One region of the Streptomyces sp. NPDC033165 genome, then DNA from elsewhere that is predicted to be linked to it. Evidence: riboswitches for the same ligand, from Rfam matches in the RefSeq annotation. Region 1 holds a riboswitch; each other region holds the start of a gene.
What was found. A riboswitch is a leader RNA that binds a small molecule or an ion and turns the genes downstream of it on or off. The one in region 1 is predicted to bind cyclic di-AMP.
Positions count from the first base shown of each region.

Region 2: it holds a riboswitch for cyclic di-AMP, as region 1 does, so the genes downstream of both, ACZ5WC_RS17490 (transglycosylase family protein) here and ACZ5WC_RS25585 (M23 family metallopeptidase) in region 1, are expected to answer to the same signal.
Region 3: it holds a riboswitch for cyclic di-AMP, as region 1 does, so the genes downstream of both, ACZ5WC_RS06195 (C40 family peptidase) here and ACZ5WC_RS25585 (M23 family metallopeptidase) in region 1, are expected to answer to the same signal.
Region 4: it holds a riboswitch for cyclic di-AMP, as region 1 does, so the genes downstream of both, ACZ5WC_RS11500 (M23 family metallopeptidase) here and ACZ5WC_RS25585 (M23 family metallopeptidase) in region 1, are expected to answer to the same signal.

Region 1 covers NZ_JBVIPK010000012.1:144,579-149,232, forward strand. Annotated here, with positions in the region: gene ACZ5WC_RS25575 (DUF6126 family protein) at 30-203, shown strand; gene ACZ5WC_RS25580 (tyrosine-protein phosphatase) at 227-1,039, opposite strand; cyclic di-AMP (ydaO/yuaA leader) riboswitch at 1,484-1,644, shown strand; gene ACZ5WC_RS25585 (M23 family metallopeptidase) at 1,648-2,634, shown strand; gene ACZ5WC_RS25590 (SGNH/GDSL hydrolase family protein) at 2,797-3,624, shown strand; gene ACZ5WC_RS25595 (STM4011 family radical SAM protein) at 3,637-4,554, opposite strand; gene ACZ5WC_RS25600 (STM4012 family radical SAM protein) at 4,562-4,654, opposite strand, start outside.
Region 2 covers NZ_JBVIPK010000006.1:332,803-337,456, reverse strand. Annotated here, with positions in the region: gene eno (phosphopyruvate hydratase) at 1-1,216, opposite strand, end outside; gene ACZ5WC_RS17490 (transglycosylase family protein) at 1,565-2,260, opposite strand; cyclic di-AMP (ydaO/yuaA leader) riboswitch at 2,266-2,420, opposite strand; gene ACZ5WC_RS17485 (transglycosylase family protein) at 2,711-3,778, opposite strand; gene ACZ5WC_RS17480 (cytochrome P450 family protein) at 3,954-4,654, opposite strand, start outside.
Region 3 covers NZ_JBVIPK010000002.1:393,701-398,354, reverse strand. Annotated here, with positions in the region: gene pcrA (DNA helicase PcrA) at 1-1,813, opposite strand, end outside; cyclic di-AMP (ydaO/yuaA leader) riboswitch at 2,072-2,240, shown strand; gene ACZ5WC_RS06195 (C40 family peptidase) at 2,239-3,429, shown strand; gene ACZ5WC_RS06190 (hypothetical protein) at 3,513-4,121, opposite strand; gene ACZ5WC_RS06185 (hypothetical protein) at 4,175-4,528, opposite strand.
Region 4 covers NZ_JBVIPK010000004.1:61,452-66,105, forward strand. Annotated here, with positions in the region: gene ACZ5WC_RS11495 (M16 family metallopeptidase) at 1-1,350, shown strand, start outside; cyclic di-AMP (ydaO/yuaA leader) riboswitch at 1,573-1,739, shown strand; gene ACZ5WC_RS11500 (M23 family metallopeptidase) at 1,752-2,552, shown strand; gene ACZ5WC_RS11505 (GntR family transcriptional regulator) at 2,774-3,481, shown strand; gene ACZ5WC_RS11510 (HPr family phosphocarrier protein) at 3,663-3,944, opposite strand; gene ACZ5WC_RS11515 (bifunctional acetate--CoA ligase family protein/GNAT family N-acetyltransferase) at 4,118-4,654, shown strand, end outside.

The DNA.
Region 1 (4,654 bases):
CGGCCGCGAGGCCGGCAGAGAGGACCGTCATGTCCGATTCCGAGCACTACGACCCGCTGAGCCCGCGGCACCCGAAGAAGGGTGACTCGCAGGAGCGCAGGATGCCGCGCGGCCTCGTGATCCGGCTCTTCGCCTACCTCGTGGTCGGCCATGTGATCGCGGCCTTCCTCTACCTGCTCTTCGTGGTGGCGGGCGCGGAGTGACCCGCTGACCGCGCACGAGCTCGTCAGCCCTGGTCGAGCAGCCGCTCGCGCAGCCGCTCCCGGGTCTGGGGGGAGACCTTCAGCCCCTCCGTCAGGTAGCGGTCCGTCGTACCCCAGATCTCCTCGATCGTCGCGAAGGCCGCCGCCAGGTATTCGCGCTGCGCCCCGAAGAGCGGGTTGAGGAGCTCCATCACCTCGGGGGACATCCCGGTCTCGGACATGTCGGCGCGCTGCACCTTGTACCGGCGGTGGGGATCGTTGGACTTGAGGTAGTCCGTCTCGATCGCCTCGCGCTCGACGCCGACCGCCAGCAGCGAGACCGCTATCGAGAGCCCGGCCCGGTCCTTGCCCGCGGCACAGTGCATCAGCGCCGGGACGCTGTCCTCGGCCAGTGCGTGCAGGACCCGGCTGTGCTCGGCGGTGCGGTCCTTGATCGTCGACCGGTACATCCGGATCATGCGCTCGGTGCCCTGGCCGTCCGCGAGGATCGAGCGCAGCTGCTCGATGTTCCCGTCGCGGACCAGGCGCCAGAACTCGGCGCCGTCGGCCGGGTCCGAGAGAGGAATGCTGACATTGCGGACACCGGTCAGCTCGATGTCGTACCCGTCGAACCGGTGGTCGGCGGAATTGCGGAAGTCGAAGACCGTGTGCAGCCCGAGCCCGCCGAGGAAGGCCGCGTCCTCGGCGGTGGCGTGCGCCAGGTGGCCGCTGCGGTAGAGCCGGCCGAAGGCGGTGTGCCGCCCGTCCGTGGTGGGGAGCCCGCCCACGTCGCGGAAGTTGCGGACTCCGGTCAGGACGGTCTCTGCCGGCGGGACCTGCGGCACCTGCTGTGTCACGGGGGCTCCTGGGATCTCTGGCGCCGGCGCGGCTCGCCGGCGAGGGCGCTCCCGTGACGATACGACATCGATTCGACGGAAAATCATTACGGTTGCCCGCTCCGGCCGGGGTGTCGCGGGGGTGTGTCTGACGCCGCATCACGAGCCCCGCCCGCGACATGTCCGTATTGGTGCATTTCGCAGAACATGCCCCGCTAATGGGGGAGATGGGATTCCGTGGGTGAGCGGGATCATATCCGTGACGGTCCGTGGTGATCGCTCCCCGGCCCGTTCCCGTTGCCCGTACGGAAAGCCAAGATCCGTAATCCACGGAGTGTGACCGGAAATCCGGACCGCGATCGAATCCATGATTCCCGCGCGCAACCGATGGCTTGTTCTGCTCGTCCTGACTCGTTTACGGTCACCGTCAATCCGGGCGGACCGCCTAATCCTGCCGCCGCCCGGAATTCGCACCCACCCACTCACGTGTGGCAGGAGCGGGGGACCCAGGTAAGTCGCCGACCCGGAGCGATCCGGACCGGCTCGGGGTGAAGTCGCCACCGTGCGACCGGGCATCTCCAGCCCGAACCCGACAGCTCACCTCGCAGGCGCCGGAGAGGAAATTCCCCATGCCCGCAAAGGGTAAGCACCGCCGTCCGAAGTCCGGCCCGATCTCCCGCGGCGTGCTCGCAGCGGGGACCGGCGGCGCCGCACTCGCCCTCCCGCTCATCGGCGCCACCGGAGCCAGTGCCGCGCAGCAGGCCGCTCCCGCGGTCAAGCCCGCCGCCGCGTCGGTCGCCGCCGCGCACACCGCGCCGCAGACCGCCCCCGCCGCGTCGAAGGCCGCCCCGAAGACCTACTCCGTGGTCCGGGGTGACTACCTGTCGAAGATCGCCGCCGAGCACCAGCTCAAGGGCGGCTGGCAGAAGCTGTACAAGGACAACCGCTCCACCGTCGGCGAGAACCCCAGCCTGATCCTCCCCGGCATGAAACTGACCCTCGGAGCCAAGGCGTCCGCCCCGGCCGCGCCTTCGAAGGCTGAGAAGTCCGCCCCGGCTCCGCAGGCCGCCCCGAAGAAGGCCGAGCAGGCCCCCAAGGCCGCCTCCAAGGCCGCGCCCAAGGAGGACCCGAAGCCGGACACGATCTCCGCCGACGACTCCGAGGGCTCCGGCAGCTCCGCGCGGACCGGCTCCTCCGAGGCGACCGGCTCCGGCTGGACGACCCCGCTGGCCAACGCCAACGTCACTACCCAGTACCGCGCTTCCGGCTCCAGCTGGTCCAGCGGCTACCACACCGGCTCGGACTTCCAGGCCCCCTCCGGCACCCCGATCCGCGCCATCGGCCCGGGCACCGTGGTCTCGGCCGGCTGGAGCGGTTCGTACGGCAACGAGGTCGTCATCAAGCACGAGGACGGCATGTACTCCCAGTACGCCCACCAGTCCTCGCTGAGCGTCTCCGTCGGCCAGACCGTCACCGGCGGCCAGCAGATCGGGCTCTCCGGCTCCACCGGCAACTCCACCGGCCCGCACCTCCACTTCGAGGTCCGCACCGGCCCGGGCTACGGCTCCGACGTCGACCCGATCGCCTACCTGCGACAGCACGGCGTCTCCCTCTGATCCGAGGGCAACAAGAAATGAGCGAGGGGCGGTGCGCGGCGGCGCACCGCCCCTCCGCTTATTCCAGCTTTACCAAAACCTGACCGGGTGGTCTATCTCACCACCCGTCAACCCCATATTACGGTCGCGTAGGTCACATTGAACGGTGCAGGATAGGTGCTTGTGGCAGACGATTCGAGAAACAACCAGCAGCACATCATCGGGTCGTACGCGGCGATTGGCGACAGCTTCACCGAGGGCGTCGGGGACCCCGGCCCCGACGGGACCTTCGTCGGCTGGGCGGACCGGTTCGCGGTGCTCCTCGCCGACCGGCTCCCGGCCCCCGACGTGGCGACCAGCCCGGAGGACTCCCCGCACGGGGACTTCCGCTACGCCAATCTCGCCGTACGCGGACGTCTCCTCGACCAGATCGTCGAGGAGCAGATCCCCCGCGCCAAGGAGCTGGCCCCCGACCTGGTCAGCTTCTGCGCGGGCGGCAACGACATCATCCGGCCCGGGGCCGACCCCGACGACCTGGCCGAGCGCTTCGAGCGGGCGGTCGCCGATCTGAGCAACGCCGTCGGCACGGTCATGGTCACCACCGGCTTCGACACCCGGGGCGTTCCGGTGCTGCGCCACATGCGCGGCAAGATCGCCACGTACAACGTCCATCTGCGGGCCATCGCCGACCGCTACCACTGCCCGGTGCTGGACCTGTGGTCGCTCCGCTCCGTCCAGGACCGCCGAGCCTGGGACAACGACCGGCTCCACCTGTCGCCCGAGGGCCACACCCGCGTCGCGCTGCGCGCCGCCCAGGTCCTCGGCCACGACGTGCCGGCCGATCCCGACCAGCCCTGGCCGCCGCGGGCCCAGCGCAGCACTTTCGACGAGGGACGCGACAACATCCAGTGGGCCCGGGAGTACCTCGTGCCGTGGATCGGGCGGCGGCTGCGCGGCGAGTCCTCCGGCGACCACGTCGAGGCGAAGCGTCCCGACCTCCTGCCGCTGTAGCGGTCGCGGAGGTCACGGCTCCAGCAGAGGGAGCGTACGCCGGGACGGGCTCGGCACCACGAGCCCGTCCGAAGGCATGCCCACCCCGGGTCCGGCCGGTATCCGCTCCAGGACACCGCCCGCGAACACGTCGTACAGCGGCAGCGTCTCCAGGTGCACATAGCCGATGTGGCAGTCGCACACAGCGATCGGACAGGCCCGCGGGCCGAGCGCCCGGCGGTAGCTGCCGTCGTAGAGATTGCCCAGCTCCGCCTTGACGAAGTGACAGCGCCGCACGGTCCCGTCGCCGTCCACCGAGACCACCGACTCACCCGTCCGGCAGGGCAGCCCGGCCGAGCGGTGCGGATGCCTGCTGTACGGGAACAGGGGGTCCAGCTCCGTCCACAGCTCCGCCTCCTCGTCGGTGTACGTATGCCCCTCGGCCGCGTTCACCCACAGGTAGACCTCCTCGGGCAGCGCCGCGCGCAGCCGCCGCGCCTCGTCGAGGTGTTCGTCGAAACCCACCACGCCCACGCTGTAACGGATCCCGAGCCCGGACAGCTCCCGGCACCGGCCGAGGAAACGCTCGTACGGAGTCTGCCCCGGGTGGTACGTGCACCACAGCGCGACCCGCTCCGGGTCGGCGTCCGCCAGCCAGCCGGTGCGGCAGCTCAGATTCGTCTGGATCGCCACCCGCCCGATGTGCGGCAGATGGGACAGCTCGGTCAGCGCCCTGCGGTACCAGGAACGGACCAGCCCCTCGCCCCACGGAGTGAACAGCACGGACAGCCGGTCCCCGGTCTGCTCCGCCGCCCAGCCGGTGAACCGCTCCAGCGCCTCCCGGTCCGCCGTCAGCCGCGCACGGCTGTCCCGCCGCTTGGCGAACGGGCAGTAGGGACAGTCGTAGTCGCACGAGGCGAGCGGGCCGCGGTAGAGAAGAGTCAGGTCCATGTCCCGGTCACTTCCGCTCGTACGCGGCCATCGCGGCCCGCACCCCGGGGGAGAACAGGGCGGGACCCAGCGCGTCGGAGTGGGCCAGCCCCAGCGGGGA
Region 2 (4,654 bases), on a different contig from region 1:
CGATGCGCAGCAGCTGGTTGTACTTGGCGACGCGGTCCGAGCGGGCCGGGGCACCGGTCTTGATCTGGCCGCAGTTCACGGCGACGGCGAGGTCGGCGATGGTGACGTCCTCGGTCTCGCCGGAGCGGTGCGACATCATGCACTTGAAGCCGTTGCGCTGGGCCAGCTCGACGGCGTCCAGGGTCTCGGTCAGCGAACCGATCTGGTTGACCTTGACGAGCAGGGCGTTGGCGGAGCCCTCCTCGATGCCACGGGCCAGGCGCTCCGGGTTGGTGACGAAGAGGTCGTCGCCGACGATCTGGACCTTGGAGCCGATGCGGTCGGTGATGATCTTCCAGCCCGCCCAGTCGTCCTCGTACAGCGGGTCCTCGATGGAGACCAGCGGGTACGCGGAGACGAGCTCCTCGTAGTACTCGGTCATCTCGGCGGCCGAGCGGGACTTGCCCTCGAACTCGTAGACGCCGTCCTTGTAGAACTCGGACGCGGCCACGTCGAGCGCGAGCGCCACGTCACGGCCCGGGACGTAGCCGGCCTCCTTGATGGCCTCGACGATGAGGTCCAGGGCGGCGCGGTTGGACTCCAGGTTCGGGGCGAAGCCGCCCTCGTCGCCGAGTCCGGTGGACAGGCCCTTGGTCTTGAGGACCTTCTTCAGCGTGTGGTAGATCTCCGCACCCCAGCGCAGGGCCTCGGAGAAGGACTCCGCGCCGATCGGGGCGATCATGAACTCCTGGATGTCCACGTTGGAGTCGGCGTGCGAGCCGCCGTTCAGGATGTTCATCATCGGAACGGGCAGCAGGTGCGCGTTCGGGCCGCCGAGGTAGCGGAAGAGCGGCAGGTCGGACGCCTCGGAGGCGGCGTGGGCGACGGCCAGCGAGACGCCGAGGATGGCGTTCGCGCCGAGCGAGGCCTTGTTCTCGGTGGCGTCCAGGTCGAACATCGCCTGGTCGATGAGGCGCTGCTCGGTGGCGTCGTACCCGACGAGCTCCGGGCCGATCTGCTCGATGACGGCGAGGACGGCCTTTTCGACGCCCTTGCCCTGGTAGCGGTTGGGGTCACCGTCGCGAAGCTCGATGGCCTCGAACGCACCGGTGGAGGCGCCGGACGGAACGGCAGCACGACCCGTACTGCCGTCGTCGAGGCCAACCTCGACCTCGACCGTGGGGTTGCCCCGGGAGTCGAGGATTTCCCTGGCTACGACGACGTCGATGGACGGCACGAGGCATCTCCTTCTGGGATATGACACTGGTTGTGCAGGGTCACTGTGGCCTTGCGACACGAGCCTAACCGGCCCGGCCGCGTGAGCCGGCCGACCGCCCGCCTCCTGGGACGAAAAAGGGCCCAAGGACCTGCATGACGGGACAAAACTCCAAAAATCTACTGCTCAGTAACAAGCACTGCCGGCAAGTTGCCGACAAGAGGTGAACGCATCCGCCCCCGGCCACCCCGCGCCCCGCACACCCAAAGACCCCGGCCCGGCGCGCACGGGGGTGAGCGCGCCGGGCCGGGGAGCCGTGCGAGGGAGGGGCCGCCGGGCATCCTCCCTCCGGGGAGGAGAGACGGCGTTTTACTTCAGGTGGAGCTGCTGACCCGGGAAGATCAGGTCCGCGTCCTCGACGATGTCGTCGTTGAGCTTGAAGAGCTTGCTCCAGCCGCCCTTGACGTCTTCCTTCTCGGCGATGCTGCTCAGCGTGTCGCCGGGCTTGACCTTGTACTCGCCGTCACCCTTCTTGACCTTCTCGCCGGTCGGGGTGGTGACGGTCTTCTTGCTCTCGGCCTTCTTCTCGGCCTGCGGAGCGGTGCGCTGCTCGCTGCGCGTGGTGGGCTGCTCGGCCTGGCGCTCGGGCTGCGCCTGGCCGGAGCCGGTGTTCACACCCGGGTCCACACCGTCGTTGGTGAGACCGCCCGCACCGGCGCAGGCCCAGGCGCCCGGGCCCTGCATGTCGAGGAGCTTCTCGGCGGTGGCGATCTGCTGGCCCTTGGTGGCCAGGTCGGCGCGCGCGGCGTACTGCGTACCTCCGGCGGCGGCCCAGCTGGACTGCGAGAACTGGAGCCCGCCGTAGTAGCCGTTGCCGGTGTTGATGGACCAGTTGCCGCCGGACTCGCACTGGGCGACGGCGTCCCAGGTCTCGACGGAGGCCGCGGAAGCACTGGTCGCGCCCATCAGCGGGACGGCGACGGCGGCACCGGTGACACCCGCGAGGGTGGCGAGACGGACGGCCTTGGACGGGCGGCGGTGCTTGCCCTTGCTGTTCAGCAGCATGGAACGAATCTCCTCACCGACGCCTACGAGGTGAGCTGTCGGGTTCGGGCTGATGAGTTGCCCGGTCGCGCGGCTCGCACGACTTCACCCCAAGCCGGTCCCGTACGGATCCGGCGGCCTACCTTGGTTCCCCCGCTCCTGCCTACGGCGCTTACGCGTCTGTTCCCCTCGACCGACGGCAGGATTCGGCGTGACGGTCGACGGGGCCCGCGGTGCGAGCGGTTCCGACCGTAAACACAGGCAACCCCGACATTCAAAGATGGACATAGGGGGCAATCGACCCGAACTGACCAGGGACGGCGGACTGTTTCCGCAGGTCGGAGGCGATGCGCCCGGACGAGCCGGGCGAGCTGGGCCAGTTGAAGCAAAGAGACCCATGTCTCACTTACACAAAAGTGGACATAGGCCTCTGAACTGCCCGGGGTTTCGGGGCGTTTTCCCGAGTTTGAATCAGTTGGCGGCGGGCTCCCCCGCGCCCTCGGAAGCACCCTGCCCCAGCCCCACGTCCAGGCTCTGACCGGGGAGGATCAGGTCCGGGTCGGAGCCCAGGAGGTCCTTGTTGGCCTCGTAGAGACCGGTCCACCCCTGGGGAAGTTTCTGTGCGTCAGCAATCGCCCAGAGGCTGTCCCCGGGCTGCACGACGTAGTCACCGGCGACCGCGCCGCCGTCCCGTGCGTCACCCTCGCCCCGCGAAGCATGCCGACCGGACTCACGGGGGCCGTCCCCGCCCGCAGCGTCGGCCTCCTCGGGCGCGGGGGCGCCCCGGTGCTTGCCGCCGGCCTCGCGCTCGTCGCCCGTCGAGGCGTCGGGGGCCGTGGAGGGCTCCGAGACGTCGGGCGCCTCGGACGCCGGCGGGGCGGAAGGGGTCGCCGAGGGGTCGGGGGCGCCGCTCTCCTCTCCCGCGCCGCCGTCGCCGTCGCCCTTGGCGCCGTCGCCCGCACCGGCGGACGTATCAGGCGTATCGCCCTTACTTCCTCTACTTCCCTTATTGCCCTTGTCGTCCTTGTCGCCCTTGCCGCTTCCATCAGCCTGGTCGACCGTGCTCGATTCACCCGTCTCGCCGGACACATCCGTCTCGTCGGTCGGGGCTGACGTCGGCTCATCCGAGGGTGCGGTGCCCGGGTCGACTCCCGGCAGGCTGCCGTCCACCGCGAGGCCGGAGATCACCGCGCAGCTCGGCCAGGCCTTCGCCCCCTGGTCGTCCAGGACCTTCTCGGCGACGGCGATCTGCTGCGAGCGACTGGCGAGGTCGGCCCGGGGCGCGTACGTGGTGCCGCCGTACGCCGACCAGGTCTCCTGCGAGAACTGGAGCCCGCCGTAGTAGCCGTTGCCGAGATCGGCGCTCCACATGCCGCCGCTCTCGCACTCCGCGACCCGGTCCCAGGTGGCGGACTCGGCCGCGTGTGCGCCGCTCGCGCCGAGCAGCGGGATGGCGATGGCCGATCCCGTCACGCCTGCGGCGACGACGATGGCGGGTGCCTGGCGAGGGCGGCGGTGTCTGCCGTTCGCGGAGCCCATGGGTATGCCTTCCGTGCGACTGACAAGCAAGTGACTTGAGCACCGCGCCGCGGGAATCCGCGCATGCACGGTGCGCAAGTGACGCGTGGGCAACATGCGGCCGACGCGTCGAACCGTGAACCTAGCGGGACTCGAACGCATGTCACAAGTCGATGCAGCGCAGATCACGCGAAAGTCACAGAGTTGACAGCGAGTCACCTTTTTCGAGACGGCTTCCGGGCTCGAACTCGACCGGGAGAGTCCGCAGTCCACGCATGATCAGGCCGCCGCGCCAGCGCAAATCGGCAGGTTCTGCCGCAAGTCGCAGGCCAGGAAGCCGCTTCAGCAGCGTGGCCAGTGCGGCCTGGCCCTCCAGCCGGGCCAGCGGCGCTCCCAGGCAGTAGTGGATGCCGTGACCGTAACCGAGGTGCTGATTGTCACTCCGTGCGAGGTCCAGAGTGTCCGGTTCCGCGAACCTCTCAGGGTCCCGGTCGGCGGCCGCCAGCACCACCAGCACGGGATCGCCGGCGGCGATCTCCTGCCCGCCCAGCGTCAGCGCCTCGGTGGCGTACCGCCAGGTCGCCAGCTCCACCGGCCCGTCGAACCGGAGCAGTTCCTCGATCCCGGTGGCCAGCAGCCCGCTCTCCCCCGCGTCCAGGGAGACTTCCAGCCGGGCGCGCTGCTCGGGGTGGCGCAGCAGTGCGTAGGTGCCGTTCCCGATGAGGTTGACCGTCGTCTCGAACCCGGCGAAGAGAAGGATGAACGCCATCGCCGCGGCCTCGTTCTCCGTGAGGTGCTCGCCGTGGTCGCTGGCCCGGATCAGCCCGGAGATCAGGTCGTCGCCCGGATTCTCCCTTTTACGGTGGATGAGTTCGGCGAGATAGCCGCGCATCTTCT
Region 3 (4,654 bases), on a different contig from region 1:
GGAACTCCGCGAGGGTGCCCGCACCCTCCTCGTCGCCGCGCTCCTGCTCGAATTCGAGGGCGACGGCGGCGAGCTCCTGGAGGTTCTCGATGCGGGTCTCGTCCTGCGGGTCGGTGGAGGCCTGGAGTTCGGCGAGATAGCCCGTGCGCTCCAGGACGGCTTCCAGCACGACGGCGGGTCCGGCGCCGGACTCGACGATCGTGCGCAGCTCCTCCATCAGCGTGTTGAACCGCTTGACGGCGTTGGCCGAGCGGGCGGCCATGCCGTAGGCCTCGTCGACGCGGCGCAGCGCCTGCGGGAAGGAGATCTTCTCGCGCAGCGAGAGAGCGTCGATCATCGCTTCGGCGCGGTCGCCGATGCCGCGCTTGGGCACGTTGAGGATGCGGCGCAGCGGGACGGTGTCCTCGGGGTTGGCGAGGACACGGAGGTAGGCCAGGACGTCCCGGACCTCCTTGCGCTCGTAGAAGCGCACACCGCCGACGACCTTGTAGGGCAGGCCGACGCGGATGAAGATCTCTTCGAAGACACGGGACTGGGCGTTGGTCCGGTAGAACACGGCGACGTCGCCCGCCTTGGCGTCGCCCTTGTCGGTGAGGCGGTCGATCTCCTCGGCGACGAACTGGGCCTCGTCGTGCTCGGTGTCCGCGACATAGCCGGTGATGCGGGCGCCGCTGCCGGCGTTGGTCCAGAGGTTCTTGGGGCGGCGGCTCTCGTTGCGCTCGATGACGGCGTTGGCGGCGGAGAGGATCGTCTGCGTGGAGCGGTAGTTCTGCTCCAGGAGGATCGTCGTCGCGTCCGGGTAGTCCTCCTCGAACTGGAGGATGTTGCGGATCGTCGCACCGCGGAAGGCGTAGATCGACTGGTCCGCGTCGCCCACCACGCACAGCTCGGCGGGGGCGTCGTGCTCCCCGGCCGGGCCGACCAGCTCCCGTACCAGCGTGTACTGGGCGTGGTTGGTGTCCTGGTACTCGTCGACCAGGACGTGGCGGAAGCGGCGGCGGTAGTGCTCGGCGACATCCGGGAAGGCCTGGAGGAGATGGACCGTCGTCATGATGATGTCGTCGAAGTCCAGGGCGTTGGCCTCGCGCAGGCGGGCCTGGTAGAGCGTGTACGCCTGGGCGAGGGTCTTCTCGAAGCCGTCGGCAGCCTGCCCGGCGAAGGTCTCCTCGTCGATGAGCTCGTTCTTGAGGTTGGAGACCTTGGAGGTGAAGGACTTCGGCGGATAGCGCTTGGGGTCCAGGTCGAGGTCACGGCAGACCAGGGCCATCAGGCGCTTGGAGTCGGCGGCGTCGTAGATCGAGAACGACGAGGTGAAGCCGAGCTTCTTGGACTCGCGGCGCAGGATGCGGACGCACGCGCTGTGGAAGGTCATGACCCACATGGCGTTGGCGCGCGGGCCGACGAGCTGCTCGACGCGCTCCTTCATCTCGCCCGCGGCCTTGTTGGTGAACGTGATCGCGAGGATCTGTCCGGGGTGGACCCCGCGCTCGGCCAGCAGGTGGGCGATGCGGTGGGTGAGCACCCGGGTCTTGCCGGAGCCTGCCCCGGCGACGATGAGCAGCGGGGACCCGGCGTGCACGACAGCGGCGCGCTGTTCGGTGTTGAGCCCGTCGAGCAGCGCGGCGGAGTCGATCACCGGGCGCGGGTGACCGTCGCGGTAGTACCCGTCCCGGGGCGGCGGGGGCGCGTCGAAGACGCCCTCGAAGAGTCCCTCCGGCACCGCTTCGGGTGCGTGGTCCTCGGGGGGCGGCGGAGGACCGTCCTCCGCGGGCTGGAGGCCGGTCAGGAAGCTGTCGTCAAAGAGGCTGCTCATCGCCTCCCGAGTCTAGGCGGCCGCACTGACAACCTTCCGCCGAAGTCCGGAAGGGGCCGTACACACCGGTACGCACGGACAGCGGACGTCCACGTTCCGTGAAGGAGTGCCCGGTCGGAGGGGGTGCGGGGTCCCTGATCCGCAAAGGTCACGAAAATGTATCGGGCATATCGCTCATCGTCCTTCCCAGCGGCGGGGCCGGTTGGCTAGCGTGCTCGGTCAGGTGATCCGTACCTCCCTGAGGCGAACCGCGCCTGACGGACACCTCCGCCGAATCCGGCCTGCCCTCGCGGCAGTTCGGAACCGGGGACCCACACGCACAACCGGGGTGAATCGGTCCGTACCTCCCCCGTCCGGACCGTAGGACAGCCTTCCGTTCCCGTCCGAACCCGACAGCTGACCCGGTAGGCGGTCCACGGAAGGAGATGCCGGTCTTGGCATCGCATCGCAAGCCGCGCGCGAAAGTGCGCACCGCCACACCCGCCGTCGGGCTGACGACGGCCGCGCTGGCCTCCGTCACCCTGCTCTCCACACAGAGCGCGACGGCCGCGCCCACCGAGCCCAAGCCCGCCGTCGAGGAAGTCCGGAAGAAGGTCGACGCCCTCTACCGGCAGGCGGGCTCCGCGACCCAGGAGTACAACCGGGCCAAGGCCGCCTCCGCGGCCCAGCAGGCGAAGGTCGACACGCTGCTCTCCGACGTGGCGAAGCGGGCCGAGAAGATCAACGAGGCGCGCCGGGCGCTGGGCTCGTATGCGGCGGCGCAGTACCGCAGCGGCGGCATCGCGCCCACGGCGACGTTCTTCCTGGCGGACGACCCGCAGGGGTACTTCGACCAGAACCAGCTGATGAGCCGGGTGACGGAACGCCAGCAGAAGGCCGTCGTCGACTTCCGTACGCAGCAGGCCTCGGCGGCGAAGAAGCGCGCGGAGGCGGTGAAGAGCCTGGAGACCCTCACCGAGACGCAGGCCACGCTCGCCGCCAGCAAGAAGGACGTGCAGACCAAGCTCACCGAGGCCCGGTCCCTGCTCTCCCGGCTGACCGCCGAGGAGAAGGCGCGGCTGGCTGAGCTGGAGCGCAAGAAGGAGGCCGAGGCCAGGGAGAAGGCGGAGAAGCTGGCCCGCAAGCAGGCCGCCGAGGCGAAGCAGCGGGCCGAGGCCGAGGAGAAGGCCCGCAAGGAGGCCGCGAAAGAGTCGGGCGGCGGTACGGGGTCGGGCTCCGGTACGGGTACGGGTACGGGCTCCGGCACCGGCGCGGGCAGCGGTTACGCCGCCAAGGCGGAGAAGGTGCTGGCCTTCGCGCGCGCCCAGATCGGGAAGCCGTACGTGTGGGGGGCCTCGGGCCCGTCCTCGTACGACTGCTCGGGGCTGACGCAGTCGGCGTGGCGTGAGGCGGGCGTGGACCTGCCCCGGACGACCTGGGACCAGGTGAAGGTCGGCACCCGGGTCGCCACCGCCGACCTCCAGCCCGGTGACCTGGTCTTCTTCTACGACGACATCAGCCACGTCGGCATCTACAAGGGCGACGGGATGATGATCCACGCCCCGAAGCCGGGTGCGAACGTGCGCGAGGAGTCGATCTACTACATGCCGATCTACGGGAGCGTGCGCCCGGCGTAGTAGGGGGAAGCGGGGTGCCGGGTGCCCGGGGTGCCGGGAGCTGCCGCCACCGCCCGGGCCCCCGGTCGGTACCGACGCCCGGGTCAGTGACCGCCCTGGTTCCTGACACAGGGCCCCGTTCCGGGCTGGGGTTCGATGTAGGCCCCGTGCACGTTGCTCGTGATCCCGTCCTGCGACACGTTCCCGGAGACACAGGCGTTCCCCGTGTGGACGCTGTAGAAGCCGTGGCCGACGTAGACGCCGTGCTCCTCGCCGCAGCCGAGCTTCTTCAGCGCCTTCTTGAGCCGCTCGTCACTGAGGTCGCCCTCCCGCACGGCCTGTTCCAACTCGCCCCGGATGAGCTCGGCCGAGGCCTCTCCCCGGCCGCGGGCCTCCTCGGTCAGCTTCCCCGCCATGCGGTACGCGTGGTTGTCCCCGTAGTTGGGGGGCATGTCCGGGTGACCCTGGCCCGCATCCTGGCGGTCGCCGCCCTCGTCCGGGACGGGAGCGGAGGAGGCGGGGGGCTCCTCGGGCGTCCGGTCCGACCGCGCGCACAGCGGCCGGGGGCTGAAGGAGGGCTGGGGGCTCGCGGAGGACGCGGCGGCCGAGGCGGCCGATCGCACCTCGCCGCCCTGCTGGGTCCCGCACGCCGTCAGTGCGGCGGCGACGATGACAGCGGCGGCGGAACGTCTGAAGGGAATGTGTATGGGCATGAACACAGCATCCCGCCCAGGGGCGCGGGCGTTCCGAGCGGGGATGCTCGGGCTCAGGTCCAGATCGTGGCGATGAAGATATTGGCGGCCGTCAGCCCGCCGACCGCCGCGAACGCGCCCTTGTCGACCGTCTCGTCGTCCCGCTTGACGTAGACGAGGGCGAGGATCACGACCAGCAGCGCGAGCTTGATGCCGATCTTGACGTTGTTCACGGCCTGGTCGTCGGCCTGGTTGAGGCCGACCAGAACCATGCCGGTGACGAGCATGGTCAGCGCGCCGTGCAGCATGGCGGGGGTGAAGCGGGCGGTGCCCGCCCCCATGGCCTTCATCTGCGTCAGGAAGCCGCCCAGCAGGGAGGCGATGCCGATGATGTGCAGGGCGACGAAGACCTTGATGAGTACGTCCATGGCTCCGGAGCCTAGCCATGGCGAAGGTTCCACCTTCCAGTGAGGCGAGCCTTCCTTGCGTACTTCCCCCATGAGTGATCCCGATGGAATGAACCTGGTCATCTTGAATGACCCTGATCATCCGTG
Region 4 (4,654 bases), on a different contig from region 1:
ACCCCGGGCACCGCCCGGCCGTGGGCCTTTCCCGCACCCGAGCGAGGCGCCCTGCCCAACGGGCTGACCGTGCTGCGCTGCCACCGCCCCGGCCAGCAGGTCGTCGCCGTGGAGATCTTCCTGGACGCGCCGCTGGAGGCCGAGCCCGAGGGCCTGGACGGCGTGGCCACGATCATGTCGCGGGCGCTGTCCGAGGGCACCGACAAGCACAGCGCCGAGGAGTTCGCCGCCGAGCTGGAGCGCTGCGGCGCCACCCTGGACGCGCACGCCGACCACCCCGGTGTCCGGGTCTCCCTGGAGGTCCCGGCCTCCCGGCTGGCCAAGGCCCTCGGTCTGGTCGCCGAGGCGCTGCGGGCCCCGGCCTTCGCCGAGAGCGAGATCGAGCGCCTCGTCGGCAACCGCCTCGACGAGATCCCGCACGAGCAGGCCAACCCGTCCCGGCGCGCCGCCAAGCAGCTCTCCAAGGAGCTCTTCCCGGCCACCGCCCGGATGTCCCGTCCGCGTCTGGGCACCGAGGAGACGGTGCGCCAGATCGACGCGGCCGCGGTGCGCGCGTTCTTCGACGCCCACGTCCGCCCGTCGACCGCGACCGCCGTGATCGTCGGTGACCTCACCGGCATCGACCTGGACGCGCTGCTGGCCGACACCCTCGGCGACTGGTCGGGCAACGCGGGCCAGGCCCGCCCGGTCCCGCCGATCACCGCGGACGACACCGGCCGTGTGGTCATCGTGGACCGCCCCGGCGCGGTCCAGACCCAGCTGCTGATCGGCCGGATCGGCGCCGACCGGCACGAGAGCGTGTGGCCCGCACAGGTGCTCGGCACGTACTGCCTGGGCGGGACCCTCACCTCCCGGCTGGACCGGGTCCTGCGCGAGGAGAAGGGCTACACCTACGGCGTGCGCGCCTTCGCCCAGGTGCTGCGCTCCAGCGGCCCCGACTCGGGCGGCGCGGCCATGCTCGCGATCAGCGGCTCGGTGGACACCGAGTCCACCGGACCGGCGCTGGAGGACCTCTGGAAGGTCCTGCGGACGCTGGCCGCCGAGGGGCTGACCGACGCCGAGCGCGAGACGGCCGTGCAGAACCTGGTGGGCGTCGCCCCGCTGAAGTTCGAGACCGCTGCCTCCGTCGCGAGCACCCTGGCCGACCAGGTCGAGCAGCACCTCCCCGACGACTACCAGGCCCGCCTCTACGCCCGGCTCGCCGAGACGGGCACGGTGGAGGCGACCGCCGCCGTCGTCAACGCCTTCCCGGTGGACCGGCTGGTCACGGTCCTGGTGGGGGATGCCGCTCAGATCGAGGAGCCCGTAAAGGCGCTCGGCATCGGAGAGGTCTCCGTCGTCACCGGCTGACGCAAGCGCACCGCAACGGGGCAAACGGGACCCCGACGAACAGCAGTTCGTCGGGGTCCTCCCTTTTTGCCCTATTGAGGCAGTTGGTCGGATTTGGTGGAGAGGTTGCCTGTCTGCCCTGTGGGATGTGCGACAAATCCCCTTGTCCGTTTGGTGATGGGAAGGCGGCCCGCTTAGCGTCGGCTCCGCTGTCCGTCACCCGTATGCCGCATCCGCGGCGCCGGGCAGCGATCGCCGAGTCCCCGTCAGGCGCGAGCCTGGGGAGCCGGGGACCCACGCAGTCCCTGGGGTGAATCGGAGATCCGCGCCACACCCGGCGCGGCGATCCGTAGGAGACCTTCCTGCTCCGAACCCGTCAGCTAACCCGGTAGGCGAGAGGGAAGGAAAGGATCAGCCCCTTCATGGCGTTCACCCGTGCCACCGGGAAGCACCGTGCCCCGAGCCGCCTCACGCGCCGGAGCGCCCAGGCCGCCGGAATCGCGGCTCTGACCACCACCGGAGTCCTCGGCTCGCTGGCCTCTCCGGCCCTCGCCGCGGACGCCGAGGCGCCCAAGGTCGTCGACACCGGCCTCACCCAGGCCATCGCCCTCGACGCCACCCTCGCCGAGCAGATCGACGCCCAGGCGAAGGCGCAGCAGCAGCAGGCCGAAGCGATCGCGAAGGCGAAGGCCAAGGCCGCCGCCGAAGCCAAGGCCAAGGCGAAGGCGGAGGCCGAGCGCAAGGCCGAGGCCCGTGCCAAGGAGATCCGCGAGGAGAAGGCCCGCGCCGCCCGCGCCGCCGAGCGCGCCCGCCTGAACGCCTTCCACCTCCCGGTCGCCGGATCCCACGTCACCACCGGCTACAAGGCGGGCGGTTCGCTCTGGTCCTCCGGCAGCCACTCCGGCGTGGACTTCATGGCCCCCTCCGGCAGCTCCGTCGTCGCGGTCGGCGCCGGCACGGTCGTCGAGGCCGGCTGGGGCGGCGCGTACGGCAACAACATCGTGCTCCGGATGGCTGACGGCACGTACACCCAGTACGGCCACCTCTCCTCGATCGGCGTCTCCGTCGGCCAGAGCGTCGCCTCCGGCCAGCAGATCGGCCTGTCCGGCTCCACCGGCAACTCCACCGGCCCGCACCTGCACTTCGAGGCCCGGACCACCCCCGACTACGGCTCCGACATGGACCCCGTCGGCTACCTGCGCTCCCACGGTCTGAACGTCTGACCCCACCCGCGCACCCCGCTTCCCGAAGGCCCCGGCTCCCCGCCGGGGCCTTCGGCAATTCCGGCGGAATCCCTCGTACCGGGGTGTGCGACAGGCCTTCTCCGGCCAGTTGATATCCATGGATTCCGGCCTGCCGTCGGAAATTCCGGCGGATTGCAATAGAGTCACGGAACAGACGTCGGGCGGCCGCGTTTCGCGGGGATTAAGGCGGAGGTTCGGACATGCGCATTCCCGCGCATTCGGTATGCACGGCAATCCGTGACGACATCGTCTCCGGTGTCTACGAGCGCGGCAGCCGCCTCACCGAGGAGCTGCTGGCCCGGCGGTACGGGGTCTCCCGCGTCCCGGTCCGTGAGGCGCTGCGCACCCTGGAGTCCGAGGGCTTCGTCGTCACCCGCAGGCACGCCGGCGCCTGTGTCGCCGAGCCCACCGAGCAGGAGGCGGCCGACCTGCTGGAGGTGCGGATGCTCCTGGAGCCGCTGGGTGCCGCGCGCGCCGCCCAGCGCCGTACGGACGCCCACCTCAAGGTGCTCCGCGGGCTGGTGAGGCTCGGTCAGGAGCGGGCCCGCCGGGGCGAGGGCGAGGATCTGCGCTCGCTGGGCGGCTGGTTCCACGAGACCCTCGCCCAGGCCTCCGGGAGCCCTGGCCTGATCGCGCTGCTCACCCAGCTCCGGCACAAGATCGCCTGGATGTACGCGGTCGAACAGCCGGTCCGCCCGGCCGACTCCTGGGCCGAGCACGGCGCCATCGTGGACGCCGTGGCACGGGGCGACGCCGAGCGGGCCAGGGCGCTCACCGCCCAGCACGCGGAACGCGCGGTGGCGGCCCACCGGCTCCGCCGCCCGGACCGGCCCGGCCACCGCGCGGCCGCCGGGCCCCGGGTGAGCACTTCGCAACCTGGCGTAAACATCGCGAGTGCCCGTCATTAACAATCGCGCCGTATACAAAGGGGGAGTAATTGCGGAGGGTGGTATTCGTGCTGCCCGAATTCCCGGTGCACGGATATCTCCGGGAAAGCGAAAGAGCCGCAGCCCCGGCAAGGGGTCGCGGCTCTCACGTATTTCCGTCCGGTGGGGGCGGGCGGATCGCCCGTGGGGCGGGCGGGACGGGTCAGACGGTCTCGGGAAGCTCTTCCAGCCCCTCGGCGACCAGCTTCGCCAGCCGGTCCAGAGCGGCCTCGGCGTCATCCGCGTCGGACGCGAGGACGATCTCCTCGCCGCCCTGTGCGCCCAGGCCGAGCACGGCGAGCATGGAGGCGGCGTTCACCGGGCTGCTGTCGGCCTTGGCGATCGTCACCGGCACGCCGGACGCCGTGGCGGCACGGACGAAGATGGAAGCGGGGCGGGCGTGCAGGCCCTCGGCCCAACCGACGTTTACGCGGCGCTCAGCCATGGTTCTGCCCTTCACATATCAACGGTTGTCTAGACCAGTCTCTCATGCGGTGCGCAGTGCTGTGCCCGGCCTCCCGTCCGGGCCCCGCGCCCCGGCCGCCCTCGGCCGGGCCTCATCAGACTGCCCCGGTACCGATCCCTCCGCGACCGGGATGCCCGCCGTAGGCTTTGTCCATGCAGCCCACGCCGGAGCAGAGTCCGCATCACGCGTACCCCGACCACTGGGAAGCGGACGTGGTGCTCCGCGACGGTGGCACCGCGCGCATCAGGCCGATCACCACGGACGACGCCGAGCGACTTGTCAGCTTCTACGAGCAGGTGTCCGACGAGTCGAAGTACTACCGGTTCTTCGCCCCGTATCCCCGGCTATCCGACCGGGATGTGCACCGCTTCACCCATCACGACTACGTCGACCGGGTGGGACTGGCCGTCACGATCGGCGGCGAGTTCATCGGCACGGTCCGCTACGACCGCATCGACGACCGGGGCCGCCCCGCCTCCGCCCCCGCCGACGAGGCCGAGGTCGCCTTCCTCGTCCAGGACGCCCACCAGGGCCGTGGCGTCGCCTCCGCCCTGCTCGAACACATCGCCGCGGTCGCCCGCGAACGCGGCATCCGGCGTTTCGCCGCCGAGGTGCTCCCCGCCAACAACAAAATGATCAAGGTGTTCCGGGACGCCGGATACACCCAGCGCCGCAGCTTCGAGGACGGC